Regions from separate parts of the Mycolicibacterium fortuitum subsp. fortuitum genome, predicted to be linked through region 1. Evidence: riboswitches for the same ligand, from Rfam matches in the RefSeq annotation. Region 1 holds a riboswitch; each other region holds the start of a gene.
The links. Region 1 has a riboswitch for cobalamin ahead of MFTT_RS30975 (PPE family protein). Riboswitches for the same ligand answer to the same signal wherever they lie in the genome.

Region 2: linked by a shared signal. The riboswitch ahead of metE (5-methyltetrahydropteroyltriglutamate--homocysteine S-methyltransferase) and the one ahead of MFTT_RS30975 (PPE family protein) in region 1 are both predicted to bind cobalamin.
Region 3: linked by a shared signal. The riboswitch ahead of MFTT_RS27575 (CbtB domain-containing protein) and the one ahead of MFTT_RS30975 (PPE family protein) in region 1 are both predicted to bind cobalamin.

What each region holds. Positions count from the first base shown of each region.
Region 1 covers NZ_AP025518.1:1,618,240-1,624,207, reverse strand. The annotation lists gene infA (translation initiation factor IF-1) at 1-129, opposite strand, end outside; gene MFTT_RS07780 (NfeD family membrane protein) at 460-954, shown strand; gene MFTT_RS07775 (flotillin family protein) at 1,028-2,548, shown strand; cobalamin riboswitch at 2,847-3,030, shown strand; gene MFTT_RS30975 (PPE family protein) at 3,065-4,837, shown strand; gene MFTT_RS07760 (DUF7676 family protein) at 4,845-5,423, opposite strand; gene MFTT_RS07755 (ATP-binding cassette domain-containing protein) at 5,420-5,968, opposite strand, start outside.
Region 2 covers NZ_AP025518.1:4,236,388-4,242,355, reverse strand. The annotation lists gene MFTT_RS20365 (Rv2240c family protein) at 1-214, shown strand, start outside; gene MFTT_RS20360 (sensor domain-containing protein) at 295-969, shown strand; cobalamin riboswitch at 1,023-1,243, shown strand; gene metE (5-methyltetrahydropteroyltriglutamate--homocysteine S-methyltransferase) at 1,375-3,648, shown strand; gene MFTT_RS20350 (GntR family transcriptional regulator) at 3,653-4,309, opposite strand; gene MFTT_RS20345 (LLM class flavin-dependent oxidoreductase) at 4,378-5,736, shown strand; gene MFTT_RS20340 (CaiB/BaiF CoA transferase family protein) at 5,746-5,968, shown strand, end outside.
Region 3 covers NZ_AP025518.1:5,702,153-5,708,120, reverse strand. The annotation lists gene lsr2 (histone-like nucleoid-structuring protein Lsr2) at 1-301, shown strand, start outside; gene clpC1 (ATP-dependent protease ATP-binding subunit ClpC) at 616-3,144, shown strand; cobalamin riboswitch at 3,256-3,377, shown strand; gene MFTT_RS27575 (CbtB domain-containing protein) at 3,358-3,573, shown strand; gene MFTT_RS27570 (CbtA family protein) at 3,595-4,356, shown strand; gene MFTT_RS27565 (histidine phosphatase family protein) at 4,353-4,901, shown strand; gene MFTT_RS27560 (serine hydrolase) at 4,993-5,968, opposite strand, start outside.

The sequences.
Region 1 (5,968 bases):
CTGCCGCATCTTGCCGCTGATGTGGGCCAAGACCTTGTGTCCGTTCTCCAGCTCAATGCGGAACATCGCATTGGGCAGAGGCTCGACCACGCGACCCTCGACCTCGATGGCACCGTCTTTCTTGGCCATACTTTTCGGCGATCCTTGCTTTCGTTTCGTAGCTTCATCAGTCTCAATGCAGCCCGTCGTGGTGCTGCAACCGACCAACTTCAAAACGTGAGCCGGATCGAGGCGAAGTTGCAGAAATTCAGCAGTTCCAAGACGGGGCACGCAAAAAGTCGGCGCGATAGTCGCACCGTTGGTCCACAATACCCGCTCGGCGGCCAGTACCAAAATCACGGCTGATCAGCTCCGGCGACCTCGATCTGCCCCGAATATTGGTGCGCCGAGAAGCCACGAATCAAGCGAGAATGGTACGGACTGATCCGCGCACCCGGCGAATGGAGACACAAGCACGTGATGGCTGTGTACCTGGCCGCGTTCGTCGTCGGCGGCATCGCTGTACTGGCCGCCCTGCTGCTCGCCGATGTCGGGCACGGCGACGGCATGCCCTTCCTGAGCCTGACCGGCCTGTCGGTCGCCCTACTCGGCGCCGGCACCGGCGGCCTGATCGGCACCTGGCTGGGCCTGGGCACCATCTGGTCCGCGGCCCTGGCCGCGGCCTGCGCGGTCGTGCTGGTGTTCACCCTCAACGGCCTGCTGTTGCCCTACATGCGCCGCCAGCAGTCCAACTCGCACAAGGGCCGGTCCTCTTATGTCGGCCTGCTCGGCACGGTCACCCTCGAAGTCCCGCCGGGCGGATGGGGCGAGATCTCCTTCGTCGACGCCGACGGCAACCGGGTGTTCTCCCGTGCCAAGAGCGACGAGGCCGACGCCCTGCCCAAGGCGACGCGCGTCTACATCGCGGATATCGATCCGGATTTCGTCCACATCGTCGCAGTTCCAGAAACCTGAGCTTCCAGCAACCTGAGCAGTTCCAGAAACCTGAGCTGCACCCGAGCGCTGCCCCACCGAGAAAGGCACCACAGTGTCCCTGCTGCTCATCGTCGTCCTCGTCGCCATCGCCGCGATCCTGATCCTGGTGGTCCTGCCGCTGGTCTACGTGAAGAACTACATCAAGGTGCCGCCCAACGAGGTGGCCGTGTTCACCGGACGCGGCACCCCCAAGGTGGTCCGCGGCGGCGCCCGGTTCCGGATGCCCGGCATCGAGCGGGTGGACATCATGAGCCTGGAACCGTTCAACGTCAGCATCAACCTGCAGAACGCGCTGTCCAACAACGGTGTGCCGGTCAACGTCGAGGCCGTCGGACTGGTGCGCATCGGTTCGGCCGACGAGGCCGTGCAGACCGCGGTGCAGCGCTTCCTGACCTCCGACCTCAACGAGTTGCAGCGTCAGATCAACGAGATCCTGGCCGGCAGCCTGCGCGGCATCACCGCGACCATGACCGTGGAGGACCTCAACTCCAACCGCGACAGCCTGGCCCGCAGCGTGGTCGAGGAGGCCGGCGGTGACCTGGCCCGGATCGGCATGGAGGTCGACGTCCTCAAGATCGCCGGCATCTCCGACGCCAACGACTACCTGAAGTCGCTCGGCCAGCGCCGCATCGCCGAGGTCAAGCGGGACGCCACGGTCGGCACCGCCGAGGCCGAGCGCGACGCCCAGATCCAGTCGGCCAAGGCCCGCCAGGAGGGGTCCATCGCGCAGGCCGAGGCCGACACCGCGATCGCCACCGCCAACCAGAAGCGCGACGTCGAGCTGGCCCGGCTGCGCGCGCAGACCGAGGCCGAGAACGCCCAGGCCGACCAGGCCGGACCGCTGGCCAACGCCCGCGCCCAGAAGGACGTCGGCATTGCCACGGAGCAGGCCGAGGCGGCCCGGGTGCAGGCCCGCATCGAGGTGGAGCAGCGCCGCGCCGAACAGGCCCAGGCTGCCCTGCAGGCCGACGTGATCGCACCTGCCGAGGCGAAGCGACAGGCCGACATCGCGATCGCCGAAGGCCAGCGCCAGTCCACGATCCTGGCCGCCGAGGCCGCAGCCGAGACCGAGCGGCGCAAGGGTCAGGCCGAGGCCGACGCCCGCAAGGCGGCCGCCGACGCCCTTCGGGTGGAGAAGCAGGCCGAGGCCGACAGCCTGCAGGCCAAGCTCGTCGCCGAGGCCGCCGGTAAGAAGGAACTGGCCGACGCCCTGCGGGTCGAGCAACAGGCCGAGGCCGCCGGTATCGAAGCCAAACTGCTGGCCGAGGCCAACGGTAAGAAGGAGATCGCCGCGGCGCTCAACGGCTACACGGCCGAGGCTGCGCGCCTGCTGATGCTTCCCGACGTGCTCGCCTCGGTGGTCAAGGCGACCGAGGCGGCGGCCGCACCGCTGGCCGAGATCGACCGGCTGTCGATCATCGGCGGGTCTGGCGACACCCAGGGCGCGGTCGGGAGCCTGCTCGGCATCAGCCCGCTCGCGGTGGCCAACATCCTGGAGTCGCTCAAGGCCTCGGGCATCGACGTGGCGGCCATGCTCAACCGGAATGCTGACAAGGCCGACGCGCAGGACTGATCGCGCAGGACTGATTCAGCGTCGAGGAAGCGAACCGACTTCGGCTACCGGGACGCTGAGTCAGGCGGGTTCGGGCCCGATGGCCACTGGCCGGTCGGGCGCGCGCCCGCGTACAGGACGTCGTGGCGCACCGTGACGTCCCCGCCAGCGGGGTGTGCTGGTCGGCACGGTTGCCTCAGGTGTTCACCCAATGAGCGACTCAAGTTGGCGGGCATGGCCGGAGGTCAACTCCCGCAACAACGTTCCAAAGGCAGATCGGTTGGGCGATCGGGCGACGCGCGCGTCAGCTATTGCATCTTCCAGTGACATGCGACAATGCCCCGGTACGGCAACGATGGTGCAGGAAGCCGGTGTAAATCCGGCACGGTCCCGCCACTGTGATCGGGGAGCGACCCTCAACAGCCACGGCTCTCAACAGAGCTGGAAGGCGAGGCGAGCGTTGATCCGAGAGTCAGGACACTCACATCGTCGCATCCTTCGACGCGGGGCGGTGTACCCCGAAGAGAGCTGGTCCCCTTGCCTGCCCCGGTCTGGGCGGCGTCGCCGCCTGAGGTCCATTCGTCCTTGTTGTCCGCCGGCCCCGGCGCCGGCTCATTGCTGGCCTCCGCCGCAGCGTGGTCCACATTGGCGGCGGACTACAACTCCATCGCCGAAGAGCTGACCGCAGTACTGGGCGCAGTCCAGTCCGAGATCTGGATGGGCCCATCCGCGGAGGCGTACGTGGCCGCCAACGGCCCCTATCTGGCGTGGCTACGACGCGCCGAAGCCCAGGCCACGTCGACGGCCGCCGCGCTGCAGACCGCCGCCGGGGCCTATGCCAGCGCCCTGGCGGCCATGCCGACCATGGCTGAGCTGGCCGCCAACCACGCCGCACACGCGGTGCTGGTGGGCACGAATTTCTTTGGTGTCAACACCATTCCGATAGCGCTGAACGAGGCCAACTATGCGCGGATGTGGGCACAGGCCGCCGCGGTGATGACCACCTACGAGGCGACGGCGGACGCCTCGGTGACCTCGGTGCCACAGCTCGAGGCGGCGCCCCCGATGCTCAAGGTAGAGCCCGCGATGCTCAAGACGCTGGACAGTGCGGACTCGGCCCCGGAAACCGCGCCGGAGGCCCCGCAGTGGTTCACCGACTTCGCCAAGTGGCTCGAAGGCTTTGTCCCCCAAGCGCCTTATCCCGACAGCAGCCAGTATCCGCTCTACGTCGAGCTGCAGGAGTTCTTCAACAAGATCGGCTACACCGGTATCCCGGATCCGCTGGCCGATTTCTTCGCCGGGCTGCAGAACGGATCGAATCTGCTGCCACCAATCGGGGTGCCAGGGTCGTGGCTGGGTTGGACCGGCAACCCGTTGAGCTATCTCAACCCCGCCACCCTGGCCTATATCTTCTCGGTGCCACTGGACCCGGTGTCCTATATCGTGTTCACCAGCAAGGTGATCATCGACGACCTGATCGCGGTCCTGTACACCGCGCTGTTCAATCCCCAGGCCCTGGGTGTGGTCATCCCCCTGGTGATGGTGGAGATCATCGGGTCCACGATCGGCAACACCATCCAGTTGCTCAACTACACGATCACCCAGACGGCGTTGCTCCCCGTGTTGCTGCCGGCGCTGGCCGCCACGACCGCGCTGGCCCCGGTCGGAGTGGTCGGCGGCCTGGGAGTCGGGGCGCTGGCGCACCATGCGACGACGGAGGCCGTGGTGCCGCCGCCTTCGCCCGCGCCGCCGTCAGCCGGCCTGACAATGGCTCAGCCGTCGCCTTCTGCACCGGCCCCTGCCCCGGCCCCCACGCCGGCCCCGCCGCCGACGCCGACGCCTACCCCAGCTCCCGCACCGCCGCCTGCCCCGCCGCCGACGCCGGCTGGCCCACCTTCGGTGTCCATGCCCGCCTACGGGTACATGGTCGGCGGCTTGGACATGGGTGCCCGTCGCGCGGCGGGGAGCAGAACCCGCAAGAAGGCGGCCTCCAAGCCGGCCGCCGACGAAGCTGATGTGGCCGAGCCTGAGGAAGATGCTGCGGCACCGCGTCATCGCCGGCGCCGGGAGAAAGTCGGGATGCACGGGCGCGGGCACAAGTACATGTACCTGGATCAGGACCTGGCGCCCGATCCGGTGGCCATGCCCTCGGACCGCGGCGCCGGAAGCCTCGGCTTCGCCGGTTCCGCCCCGCGCGAGGGCACCGCGCCACCGGCCGGGCTTGCCAAGCTGGCCGGGGACGAGTTCGGCGGTGGCGCTGTCAGTCCAATGCTTCCGAACACCTGGCCGGCCGACGGGGACAACGGCTAAGCGGTGATCAGCCCCCGCAGCGGATCTGTTTTCCGCTGCGGTCCAACGGGTCTGGGCCCAGCCCGAGGTACTTGTCGCGCAGCTTGTCCCACAGTTCCAGCTGGCCCCACTCGGGCTCGTCGCGGATCTGCTGGTCGTTGGTGAGGAACGGGTTGGGCAGCATCACCGTCATCATCTGCTCGTCGCGCCCGTTGTAGAGCCGCACCCCCCACGACATCGGGTTGCCTTCCTTGCCGATCGAGCGGTACAGCTCGGCGCGGCTGCAGCGGCGGATCTGGCCCAGCTCGCGGCCGCTGGCGCGGTGCTTGCCGATGCACAGGTGGAAGTGCCAGCGACCGAAATCGATGGTGGCATAACCGTCGAGCATCGCGATCTTGCGTGGTGCGTTGGGCGCGGCCACTTCCCAGGCGGCACCCTGCATGATGATCCCGAACCAGATCTCGTCCCAGTACTCGTCGAAGCACAGGTGCAGCAGATCCAGCAGGCTGTCCTGATCGGTGGGCAACGGCCACACCTGTTCGCGGCCACGGTCTTCGGTGTCGACGATCGGCGGATCGGCGACGATCTCAGCGGTGGTGTCAGTCATGTGGATCCCTTCTCCAAACGTGAATCGGTCTCGGGTTTGTGGGTCAGCGTGCAATCACCGCACAACCCGGCGTCGGGCGTGCGATAGAACAGGCAGCAACTGGTGCGCCGATAATCGGTGCTCGATCCATTGAAAGATATTGTGCCGCTCAGCCGTTCGTCGTCGAACAGGCCGCGTGCGAGAATCCAGCCCGGCTCGGCCGCGAGTTCACCGCCGCGATGCCGGCTCAGCGCACGGGCGGCGCCCAGGAGCGCGGAGGCGGCATTGCCGAGCAGCAGCCGCTGCGATATCGGGCCGAGCCGTCGGACCGCGGCGGCCAGCGGTGTCAGGTGATCACGCAAGACCATGTCGACCAGCAGTCGTTCGGAACCGGCTGCCCGCCAGGCGATGGGATGGCGCAGGTGCAAGCGCACCGAGCCGCCGGATTCGCTGAACCAGAGCTGATCACGATGCAGGTCCACCAGCAGGCCGTGTTCGGCGAGCCCGCCCAGACCGATCGACCACAGCCGGGCGGCGAAACCTAGGTAGAACGTCGACACCGCGAC
Region 2 (5,968 bases), 2.6 Mb from region 1:
GGCGGCCGCATCGGCACTGAATGCTGCTGGCACACCTGGCCTTTCGCCGGACATCGCCAACCCGATGCGGTCCTGGTCCTTCGGCGCGACCAAGCTGCTCCTCAAGATGGGGCTACGCAGCGGCGGCCAATCGCTCAATGACACGGCCACCCAGCTCAACAACGATGCCACCAACGCGCAGATGGCTTGCGCGGCGGCAGGCACCCACGCCTGAACGGCATCTCGATCGCATTGCCCTGATCAGTTCGACCCAGCCATGTGCGCGGTGAACCGTGCCGTCAGTAAAGGAATACCGTGATCCGGCTTGCGATTTCGCTGGTGATGCTCGTGCTGCTGGCAACCAGTTGCGCCGACGACGCCGACAAGGCGCAGGGGCCGCCGAAGGATGTGCCCAAGTCAGCGCTCGAGGGGTTGCTGCTCAGCCCCGACGAGATCAACGCCGTGATGGGGACCGACGGAATGGTGGCACACCCCCCGGTCACCGAGATGAGCGATCACCGCAATCTGTTGCCGAATCTGAATTGCCTCGGCGCCTGGCAGGTGAACGAGTCCGCCATCTACGGGGACCGCTGGACTGCCATGCGCCAGGTGCTGCTGCGCGCTCCGGACAACGATGACTGGGACAACCTGGTGGTGCAGTCGGTGGTGATCTTCCCGACAGCGCAGGACGCCCGAGAGTTTCTCGGCCAGTCTGCGGAGCGCTGGTCGAAGTGCACCGACCACAAGGTGAACATCACGCTCAACGGTGAACCGCTGCCCAAGTGGAAGAGCGGTGAGCTCACCAAGACCGACGACGAACTCACCCTCCCGTTCACCCGTGTCAACGGTGATCAAATCCGCGCGTGCCAACGTGCGCTGGCCGTGGCAGCCAATCTCGTCATGGACGTCCAGGCGTGTAAACCGGCGGGTGCGTCGGTGACCCAGGCCGCCGACGTGGTGGACGAGATCAAAGCCGCGATGCCTCGCTAGACCCTGGTCAGCACCGGGTAGGCTGAGCTGCGCAGCTGGTTTGTCGGTGCCGCAGTAGATGCGGTGCCGCCATCGAACGTCGCAGGCTGATTGAGATGCGACGTGAGAGGGAACCCGGTGGGAATCCGGGACTGTCCCGCAGCGGTATGCAGGAACGACCGCCGTCATCAGCACTGGCCCGCAGGAAACTGCGGCTGGGAAGCGACGGCCAGTAGGAGCACGGTTCGCGTGCGTGCCTGTGAGTCCGAAGACCTGCCAGCCGTACCGGGCGCGCCGCGTCCGGTGGTTCATCGCCTCGCGGAATGGGCAGTGGCCGAAGACGGTTCACCCGTGGCGGGGTGGCCCGGGTTCGGTTTGTTGTCTCCTGGCGGTGGCCATCCTCTTCGTACGTTGAAGGACCTCGTCATGAGCACAACCGCAAGACCTTTCACCGCCACCATTCTCGGCTCGCCCCGGATCGGACCCAACCGAGAGCTCAAGCGTGCAGTCGAGAAGTACTGGGCGGGCCGGATCGGCCGCGACGAACTTGAGGCCGTGGCGGCCACATTGCGTCGCGACACCTGGTCGTCGCTCGTCGCGGCGGGGCTGGACTCAGTCCCGGTCAACACGTTCTCCTACTACGACCAGGTGCTCGACACCGCAGTACTGGTCGGTGCGCTCCCGTCGCGGGTGGACGGCATCGCCGACGACTTGGACCGCTACTTTGCCGCGGCCCGTGGCAACGACGAGATACCGCCGCTTGAGATGACCAAGTGGTTCGACACCAACTACCACTACATCGTGCCCGAGATCGCCCCAGACACCACCTTTGCTCTCAACCCGGCCAAGGTGCTGGGTGAGTTGGAAGAAGCACGTGCACAGGGGATCCCGGCGCGGCCGGTGATCGTCGGCCCGCTCACGTTCCTGGCGCTGTCCAAGGCAGTAGAGGGAGCTGACGCGCCCATCGGCCAGCTCGACGACCTCGTCGCCGTGTACGCCGAACTACTCGACGTGCTCGCCGAGAAGGGGGTCGGTTGGCTGCAGATCGACGAACCCGTCCTGGTGACCGACATCCTCGACAACGCGGCCGAACTCGCCGAACGGACCTACACCCGTCTGGGTGGATTGGCCAGGCGTCCTTCCATCTTCGTCGCAACCTACTTCGGTGAGCTGGATGACGCGCTGCCCGCGCTGGCCCGTACGCCGGTCGAGGCCATCGGTGTCGATCTGGTTGCCGGAACCGGTGCCGCCCTGGCCGCAGTGCCCGAGCTGGCGGACAAGCTCCTGGTGGCGGGCGTGGTCGACGGGCGCAATATCTGGCGCACCGATTTGGAGGATGCGCTGGGGACTTTGTCCACGCTCCTGGCCGGTGCCAGGTCGGTGGCGGTATCGACCTCCTGTTCGACATTGCACGTGCCCTACACCCTCGATACTGAGGACGACCTGGACGCCGCGCTGCGTTGCTGGTTGGCCTTTGGCTTCGAGAAGGTCACCGAGGTAGTGGCGCTGGCTCGTGGTCTCGAGGACGGCGGTGAGGCCATCTCGGCAGAGATCGGCGCGTCCAATGCGGCCATCGAGTCACGCAAATCCGATCCGCGCCTCAACAATAACCAAATCCGAAACAGGATCTCGGCGATTGCCGCCTCGGGCGCCAACCGTGGACCGGCCGATCGGCGTCGCGCCGCCCAGCAGGACCGGCTGAAGCTGCCTGCCCTGCCCACCACCACCATCGGGTCCTACCCGCAGACATCGGCCATACGTATTGCCCGCGCCGATCTCAGGGCCGGCAAGATCGACGTCGCGGAGTACGAGCGCCGGATGAAGGCCGAGATCGCCGATGTCATCAAGCTGCAGGAGCAGCTGGGCCTGGACGTGTTGGTGCACGGTGAGCCCGAGCGCAACGACATGGTGCAGTATTTCGCCGAGCAGCTCGACGGGTTCTTCGCCACCCAGAACGGCTGGGTGCAGTCGTACGGCAGCCGGTGCGTGCGACCGCCGATCCTGTACGGAGACGTGGCTCGGCCGAAGCCGATGACCGTAGAGTGGATCACCTACGCACAATCACTCACAGATAAGCCGGTCAAAGGCATGCTCACCGGTCCGGTCACCATCCTGGCCTGGTCGTTCGTCCGGGACGACCAGCCGTTGGCCGACACGGCTGCACAGGTGGCGCTGGCGATTCGTGACGAGACCGTCGACCTGCAATCGGCGGGCATCGCGATCATTCAGGTTGACGAGCCGGCACTGCGAGAGTTGCTGCCGTTGCGATCGAAAGACAAAGAGGCGTACCTGAACTGGGCGGTGGACGCGTTCCGGTTGTCCACTTCCGGAGTGGACGATTCAACACAGATCCACACTCATCTGTGTTACTCGGAGTTCGGTGAGGTCATCGGCGCAATCGCGGACCTCGACGCGGACGTGACCTCGATCGAAGCGGCTCGGTCACACATGGAGGTGCTCGGCGATCTCAACGCTGTCGGGTTCTCCAACAGCGTCGGGCCGGGCGTGTACGACATCCACTCGCCAAGGATCCCCGGCGTAGAAGAGATTGCCATGTCGTTGCGCGAGGCACTCAGAGCTGTTCCGGCCGAACGGCTCTGGGTCAATCCGGACTGTGGCTTGAAGACCCGCACCACCGCTGAGGTGACGGAGTCGCTCAAGCACCTGGTGGCTGCGGCCGCTGAGGTTCGCGGGGCATAGCGGCTCAGCTCGTGGCGGCCTGGGAGTCGAGCCAGGCCGCCAACGAGCGCCCGGCCTCAAGGACGTGGCGTTCGGCGATGGTTCGGGCGGCTTCGGTGTCCTTGGCCTCCAAGGCATCCAGCAGCTGCTCGTGTTCGTCGAGCGAATGCTCCTCGTGCTCGGGAAACACCGTCAGGAAGTTGGACGGCACGACCCGCGCGGCCTGGCGGATCTGAGCCAGCAGCCGCGGGGAGTGCGCAGCCCGGTGAATCTCTTGGTGGAACAGCCAATTGGCCTCGCCGATGCTGTCCTCGCCAGAGCGCCGGGCGACGTCGGCGGCGAGTTCGCGAAGCCGGGCGAGCTCATCGGGCGTGACGCGCACGGCGGCCCAGGCGGCGGCTTGGCCGGTGAGGACGCCGAGGATGGTGAAGCTGTCGGTCACGTCTTCTGAGTTGATGCCGATGACAGTGATCCCGCTGCGTGGTGCGACGCGCACCAACCCTTCGAACGACAGCTCGAGCAGCGCCTCGCGTACCGGCGTGCGGCTGGTCGCGAACTCTTCGGTGATGGCGTCGAGATCGATGCGGGTCCCGGGCGCCAGGGTGCCGGTGATGATTCGGTCGCGTAATTCGCGGGCCGCGCGTTCCCGCACGGTGCCCGCGATGTCCAACGGCGACGTCATCCGTGCAGCGTACCGGGATTACGTACCGCACCTTTGATATCTGATATATCAGATGTTAGATTCCAATCATGCGTACCGATCAGATGTCCCTCGTGGCGTTCATGCAGGCTGGAAGCACGTCGGTGTACGCCGGCTCGTGGCGTCACCCCGCAACAGAACATGGGTACCTCGACGCTTCGTATTACGCGAAGATCGGCCGCCAGCTCGAAGAGGGGTGCTTCGACCTGATGTTTTTCGACGACCGCCTGGCGATGCCGGGGATGTACGGGGGATCGGTGGAGGAGGCGGTGCGCTACGGGGCACGCCCAGTCAAGCTCGATCTGAGCGTCATCCTCGGCGTACTGGCCCAGACCACCTCGCGTATCGGACTCGGTGCCACCTACTCGACGACCTACTACGCGCCGTTCCACGTGGCGCGCACGTTCGCGACGTTGGACCACCTGTCCCGCGGCCGTGCGGCGTGGAACGTGGTGACCTCAGTCAACGACAGCGAGGCGCAGAACTTCGGCATTGAATCCCACCTTGGTCACGATGAACGCTACGACCGCGCTGACGAGTTCCTCGACGTTGTCGCCGGACTCTGGGACACCTGGGAGGACGGCGCCATCCGGCACGACCGATTGTCCGGCCAGTATGCCGATCCGAGCAAGGTGCACGAACTCGGCCATGTCGGTCGGTACTTCTCCGCGCGTGGTCCGCTGACCGTACCCCGCACGCCGCAGGGGCGTCCGGTCATCCTTCAGGCCGGATCGTCGGGTCGGGGCCGTGAATTCGCGTCGCGCTGGGCCGATCTCATCTTCACCGGTGATCCCGGCATCGATGTGGCGCGCTCGCACTACACCGATCAGAAGGCCCGCATCGCCGATGCCGGCCGCGATCCGGCGTCGGTGCGGATCTGTCCGATGGCCTATGCCGTGGTGGGCGAAACGGAATCCCATGCCAAGGAACGCGAGGACATGTTCCTCAACGATCTGGTGGACCCGATGGCCTCACTGACTCTGTTGTCGGAGCTGATGAACTACGACTTCGCTCAGCACGACCTCGACGATCCGGTCACCGATGAACTGATTGCGTCCGTTTCGGGGATCCGGGGCCTGGTGCAGAATCTCCGGACCCACATCGGCGGGGACACGGTGACGGTGCGCGACCTGGCTGGTTACCGTGCCACCCTGCTGCAGGGCCCGCGCTTCGTCGGTACCGGCAAGCAGGTGGCCGACCAGATGGAGGAGTGGTTCACCGGCGGTGCCTGTGACGGGTTCGTCATGGCCGCAACGCATTCCCCCGGGTCCTATGAGGACATCGTGCGGATGGTGGTTCCGGAGTTGCAGCGCCGTGGGCTGTTCCGCACTGCCTACACCGGAAGTACCTTGCGTGATCACCTGGGGCTGGATCGACCGGCCAGCTCACTGATCAGGTCGGCGTCATAGATGGGCGGCATGCTCGGCGGCATCCGGGTGCTTGACCTGGCGACCTTGGCCGCGGCGCCGTTGGCCGCTACTTACCTGGGTGAGTTCGGCGCTGATGTCATCAAGGTCGAACAGCCCGGACAGGGCGACCCGATTCGAACCTGGGGCAACCAACGCGACGGCGTCGGACTGATGTGGAAGTCGGTGTCCCGCAACAAGAGGTCAGTAACCGCCAACCTGCGCGTGGCCGAAG
Region 3 (5,968 bases), 2.3 Mb from region 1:
CGGTGAAGCCACCGCCGACGAGACGGTCGAATTTGGCCTCGACGGCGTCACCTACGAGATCGACCTTTCCTCCAAAAATGCCGCCAAGCTCCGTAACGACCTGAAGCAGTGGGTTGAGGCCGGGCGCCGGGTCGGCGGCCGTCGGCGCGGACGGGCGGCGGGGCCGGCCCGTGGCCGCGGGGCGATCGACCGCGAGCAGAGTGCCGCCATCCGTGAATGGGCCCGACGCAACGGACACAACGTGTCGACCCGTGGCCGGATCCCCGCCGACGTCATCGACGCATTCCACGCCGCAACATAAACGACCGCAACGTAACCGATAGTTGCCAGCTCCGGACCGGTGAGAATTCCCGGTCCGGAGTTTTTCGCTAGTGGCGAACCCCGAACACGTGGATTTCGGAAACGAATCGCCGACCGGGGGCGTTGCTCATCTGCAGCAGTAGATGTGAACAGCTCGAACTGGGTGCATCCCCCTGTGGAACGGACCGCCAACCTCCGCACCCGGGACAGCCGCCCATTAGAGTGGACGGTAGGTACTGCGTGCGGGCTACGAGAAAACCGATATAACGAAGCCGTACGCGGGTATCGCTAGCGATGGAGAGCAGGTAACCACCGATGTTTGAGAGATTTACCGACCGTGCCCGCAGGGTCGTCGTCCTGGCGCAAGAAGAAGCCCGGATGCTCAACCACAACTACATCGGGACCGAGCACATCCTGTTGGGTCTTATTCACGAGGGCGAGGGCGTAGCCGCCAAGTCGCTGGAGTCGTTGGGCATCTCGCTGGAAGGCGTGCGCAGCCAGGTCGAGGAGATCATCGGCCAGGGGCAGCAGGCGCCGTCCGGCCACATCCCCTTCACTCCGCGCGCCAAGAAGGTGCTGGAGCTGTCCCTGCGTGAGGCGCTGCAGCTCGGCCACAACTACATCGGGACCGAGCACATTCTGCTCGGCCTGATTCGTGAGGGCGAGGGCGTCGCGGCCCAGGTCTTGGTCAAGCTCGGCGCCGAGCTGACGCGCGTGCGCCAGCAGGTGATTCAGCTGCTGAGCGGTTACCAGGGCAAGGAAGCCGCCGAGGCCGGCACCGGGGGCCGTGGGGGTGAGTCGGGCAACCCGTCCACCTCGCTGGTCCTGGACCAGTTCGGCCGGAACCTGACCGCCGCCGCCATGGAAGGCAAGCTCGATCCGGTCATCGGCCGTGAGAAGGAAATCGAGCGGGTCATGCAGGTGCTGAGCCGCCGCACCAAGAACAACCCGGTGCTGATCGGCGAGCCCGGCGTCGGTAAGACCGCCGTCGTCGAGGGCCTGGCGCAGGCCATCGTCCACGGCGAGGTCCCCGAGACGCTCAAGGACAAGCAGCTCTACACCCTGGACCTCGGTTCGCTGGTCGCAGGCAGCCGCTACCGCGGTGACTTCGAGGAGCGCCTGAAGAAGGTCCTCAAAGAGATCAACACCCGCGGCGACATCATCCTGTTCATCGACGAGCTGCACACACTCGTCGGCGCTGGTGCCGCCGAGGGCGCCATCGACGCGGCCTCGATCCTGAAACCGAAGCTGGCTCGCGGCGAGCTGCAGACCATCGGTGCCACCACCCTCGACGAGTACCGCAAGTACATCGAGAAGGACGCCGCCCTGGAGCGCCGGTTCCAGCCGGTCCAGGTGGGTGAGCCGACCGTCGAGCACACCATCGAGATCCTCAAGGGTCTGCGCGACCGCTACGAGGCGCACCACCGCGTCTCGATCACCGACGGCGCGCTGGTGGCCGCGGCCACCCTGGCCGACCGGTACATCAACGACCGGTTCCTGCCGGACAAGGCGATCGACCTGATCGACGAGGCCGGCGCCCGCATGCGCATCCGCCGGATGACTGCTCCGCCAGACCTGCGCGAGTTCGACGAGAAGATCGCCGACGCGCGCCGGGAGAAGGAGTCCGCGATCGACGCGCAGGACTTCGAGAAGGCCGCGAGCCTGCGTGACCGGGAGAAGCAGCTGGTCGCCCAGCGCGGTGAGCGGGAGAAGCAGTGGCGCTCCGGGGATCTCGACGTGGTCGCCGAGGTCGACGACGAGCAGATCGCCGAGGTGCTCGGCAACTGGACCGGTATCCCCGTGTTCAAGCTCACCGAGGCCGAGACCACGCGTCTGCTGCGCATGGAAGAGGAGCTGCACAAGCGGATCATCGGCCAGGAGGACGCCGTCAAGGCCGTTTCAAAGGCCATCCGCCGCACTCGTGCCGGCCTGAAGGACCCGAAGCGCCCGTCCGGTTCGTTCATCTTCGCCGGTCCGTCCGGTGTCGGTAAGACCGAGCTGTCCAAGGCGCTGGCCAACTTCCTGTTCGGCGACGACGACGCGCTCATCCAGATCGACATGGGCGAGTTCCACGACCGCTTCACCGCGTCGCGGCTGTTCGGTGCCCCTCCGGGGTACGTCGGCTACGAAGAGGGCGGCCAGCTCACCGAGAAGGTGCGCCGCAAGCCGTTCTCGGTCGTGCTGTTCGACGAGATCGAGAAGGCCCACCAGGAGATCTACAACAGCCTGTTGCAGGTCCTGGAAGACGGTCGTCTCACCGACGGCCAGGGCCGCACGGTCGACTTCAAGAACACGGTGCTGATCTTCACCTCCAACCTGGGCACGTCCGACATCTCCAAGGCGGTCGGGCTGGGCTTCAGCCAGGGCGGCGGGGAGAACAACTACGAGCGGATGAAGCAGAAGGTCAACGACGAGCTCAAGAAGCACTTCCGGCCAGAGTTCCTCAACCGCATCGATGACATCATCGTGTTCCACCAGCTGACGCAGGACGAGATCATCCAGATGGTCGACCTGATGATCGGCCGGGTCGGCAACCAGTTGGCCGGTAAAGATATGGCCATGGAGCTCACTCCCAAGGCCAAGGCCTTGCTGGCCAAGCGCGGCTTCGATCCGGTGCTCGGTGCCCGCCCGCTGCGCCGCACCATCCAGCGTGAGATCGAGGACCAGCTGTCCGAGAAGATCCTCTTCGAGGAGCTCGGCCCCGGCCAGTTGGTGACGGTCGACGTCGAGGGCTGGGACGGCGAAGGCGCCGGCGAGGACGCGAAGTTCACGTTCTCCGGGGCGCCCAAGGCGGCTGGTTCCGACGGCCCGGATCTGGCCAAGGCCGCGGCCTCCGCGGAATAAGGTTCGACACGAGAAATGCCCCCGCCGAAATGGCGGGGGCATTTTTCATGCCTGCCGATGGGAAGTTCTCCTGCGCCGATAGTTACGATGCTGCTGTAATCGACAGGCAAAGGAACCTGGTGAGAATCCAGGACGGCCGCGCCACTGTTAAAAGTCAGACCCTGACCTGTCATGACACGGACTGGGACGCGAATTCCCGGGAAGGACCAGTAGATGACTTTCACCGAAGCGACCAAGAGCCACGCACGGCCGATCGACCTGTCAGCCACCAAGGCGGTGCTCTGGCTGACCCTGACGGCGTTCCTGGCGCTGCTGGCCCTCTACTTCGTCGGCATGGATCAGGGTGCGACGTCGGTGTTCGGCAACAACACCTACGTGCACGAGTTCGTGCACGACGCCCGCCACCTGCTCGGTTTCCCCTGCCACTGACGCAGCGGAGAAACCGAACAAATGGAAAGACAACTCATCGGGCGCGGCATTCTGGCCGGCGCCCTGGCAGGCGTGCTCGCGTTCATCTGGGCGAAGCTGTTCATCGAACCGGTCATCGGCCGAGCCATCGACTTCGAGAACGGCGTCGGTGCGGCGCATGAGGCGGCCGGTCATTCTCACGGCGGCCATTCCCACGGCGGCGAAGAGAGCGCCGAGGTGTTCACCCGCGGTGTCCAGTCGAACATCGGCATGGGCCTGGGTGTGCTGATCTTCAGCGTCGCGATGGGCGCGCTGCTGGCTGTCGTGTTCTGCGTGGTGTACGGGCGGATCAACCTCACCGCACGGGCACTGGCGGCACTGACCGCGGGCGGCATGCTGGTGTCGTTGTGGATCGTCCCGGCGCTCAAATATCCGCCCAACCCGCCGGCGGTGAGCCTCGACGAGACGATCAAGCAGCGCACTCTGCTGTACCTGCTGTTGGTCGCGTTGTCGGCGGCTCTGTTCGTCGGTTCGATCCTGCTGACGCGCCGGCTCACGCCGAAGTTCGGCGTGTGGAACGCCTGCCTGATCGGTGTCGCGGACTACGTGGTGTCCATGGCGGTGGTCTTCCTGATCCTTCCGGGCATCCATGAGACCCCGTCGGCGTTCCCCGGCGACGACCTCTATGAATTCCGGCTGTACTCGCTGGGGACGCAGGTGGTGATCTGGGCGACCATCGGGCTGGTGTTCGGGGCCCTGGCGTCGAAGGTGCTTGAGGGTAAACGGGAGTCTCTCCCAGCGTGAGTGAGGTCGTCCGGCTGACCTTGGTGTCGCATGCCATGACCGACGCCATGGCGGCCGGACGATTCCCCAACGACGAACCGCTGAACCAGTTGGGCCATCGGCAGGCCAATTCGACCGTCGAGCTCGGTGTCGTCGACGCGGCTTACTGCGGGCCCGAGAAACGGGTGCGGCAGACCGCCGAACTGCTGGGTTTGTCGGCGGCGGTCGAACCCCGACTGGCCGACCTGGACTTCGGGAGCTGGCGCGGGACGGTACTGAGCGGTGTCCGGCCCGCGGACCTGGCGATCTGGCTCACCGACCCGACCCGGGCACCACACGGCGGCGAGTCGGTGGTCGATCTCGTCCAACGGGTGCACGGGTGGATGGACAGCCTGGCCTCGGCGCGGGGACGGCTCGTCGCCGTCACCCACCCCGCGGTGATCCGCGCGGCCATCCTGGTGGCTCTCGATGCCCCGCCGAAATCGTTCTGGCGCATCGACATTGCGCCGATGAGCCGTACCGTCATGAATTTCCGCGGTCAGGCCTGGACGCTGCGCAGCGCTTAGGTCTCCACCGGGGCGCCTGTTTCTACCTCGGGGTTGTCGTTCGGCGACGACCACAGCCCTCAGGTAGAAACCGGCGCAGCCTCGTACCGAGCTAACCCACAGGTGCCATGGCGAACGCCCGCTTGGCGATCTGCAACAACCACCCCGCGGCGGTGGGGCTGCGGAACTTCGGCCAGTTCAGCTGGAAACTGAACACCCACGGCTGCCCGGTGTAGTCCACCGCGTACCAGCTGAAGGTCAGATCGCCGGGCAGGTTGCCGCCCTTGGCGCCGATGTACTTCCACTTCGCCGGATCGGGATCGATGCCGGGCAGTGCGGAGAGGATGTCCTTCACCGGCGCGGCCGGCCCGTACGCCGAGGCCTGCAGCGCCGCATGCACTCGGCAGATGTCGGCCGCACTGGCGAACCACTCCAGCCCGTCATTGGAGGCCGGCGTGTGGGTGCGGTACGGATCCGGTTCGTAGGGACGGGAATTGGTCTGCTGGAGCAGTGCCACCCGATCGGCCGGAGAAGCGGCTTTCCACTGGTCACGAAGATTGGGCTCGCCCCAACCGACCGAGAACACCTCATGCATGGTCGGGAACGGGGTCATGCTCGCCGGATCGTGATGCCCCGCGGTCACCAGGGCACGCTCCACCGCAGCCGGGCCCATCCGGCCGATCAACAGGTCGGTGGCCATGTTGTCGCTGGCCGAGATCATCTGTTGGGCCGCCGTGCGCACCGTGATCTGAGAGCCCGGGGGAAGCTTGTCCAGCCCGGCCGAGCCGAGCTTCTTGCCTTCCTTGGTGATCGTCAGGTGATCGTCCCAACTCAGGGTGCCGGCCTTGACTGCGTCCGAAACTGCAAGCAACACATACAGTTTGAAGATCGAGGCCAGGGGCAGTGACATTTCGGTGTTAGTGCCGGCCACCTGCTCGCACTTGCCCTTGTTCACCTTGGACACGCGGTAGGAGTAGCGCGCGCCCGACTTGGTCAGCTCGGTGTCGATGTCGGCCCAGGTGTCGATCTTCGGCGGCACCAGCGTGACCTCGAAGCGGTCGACGAGGCCGACGTCGTTGGTCCTCAGT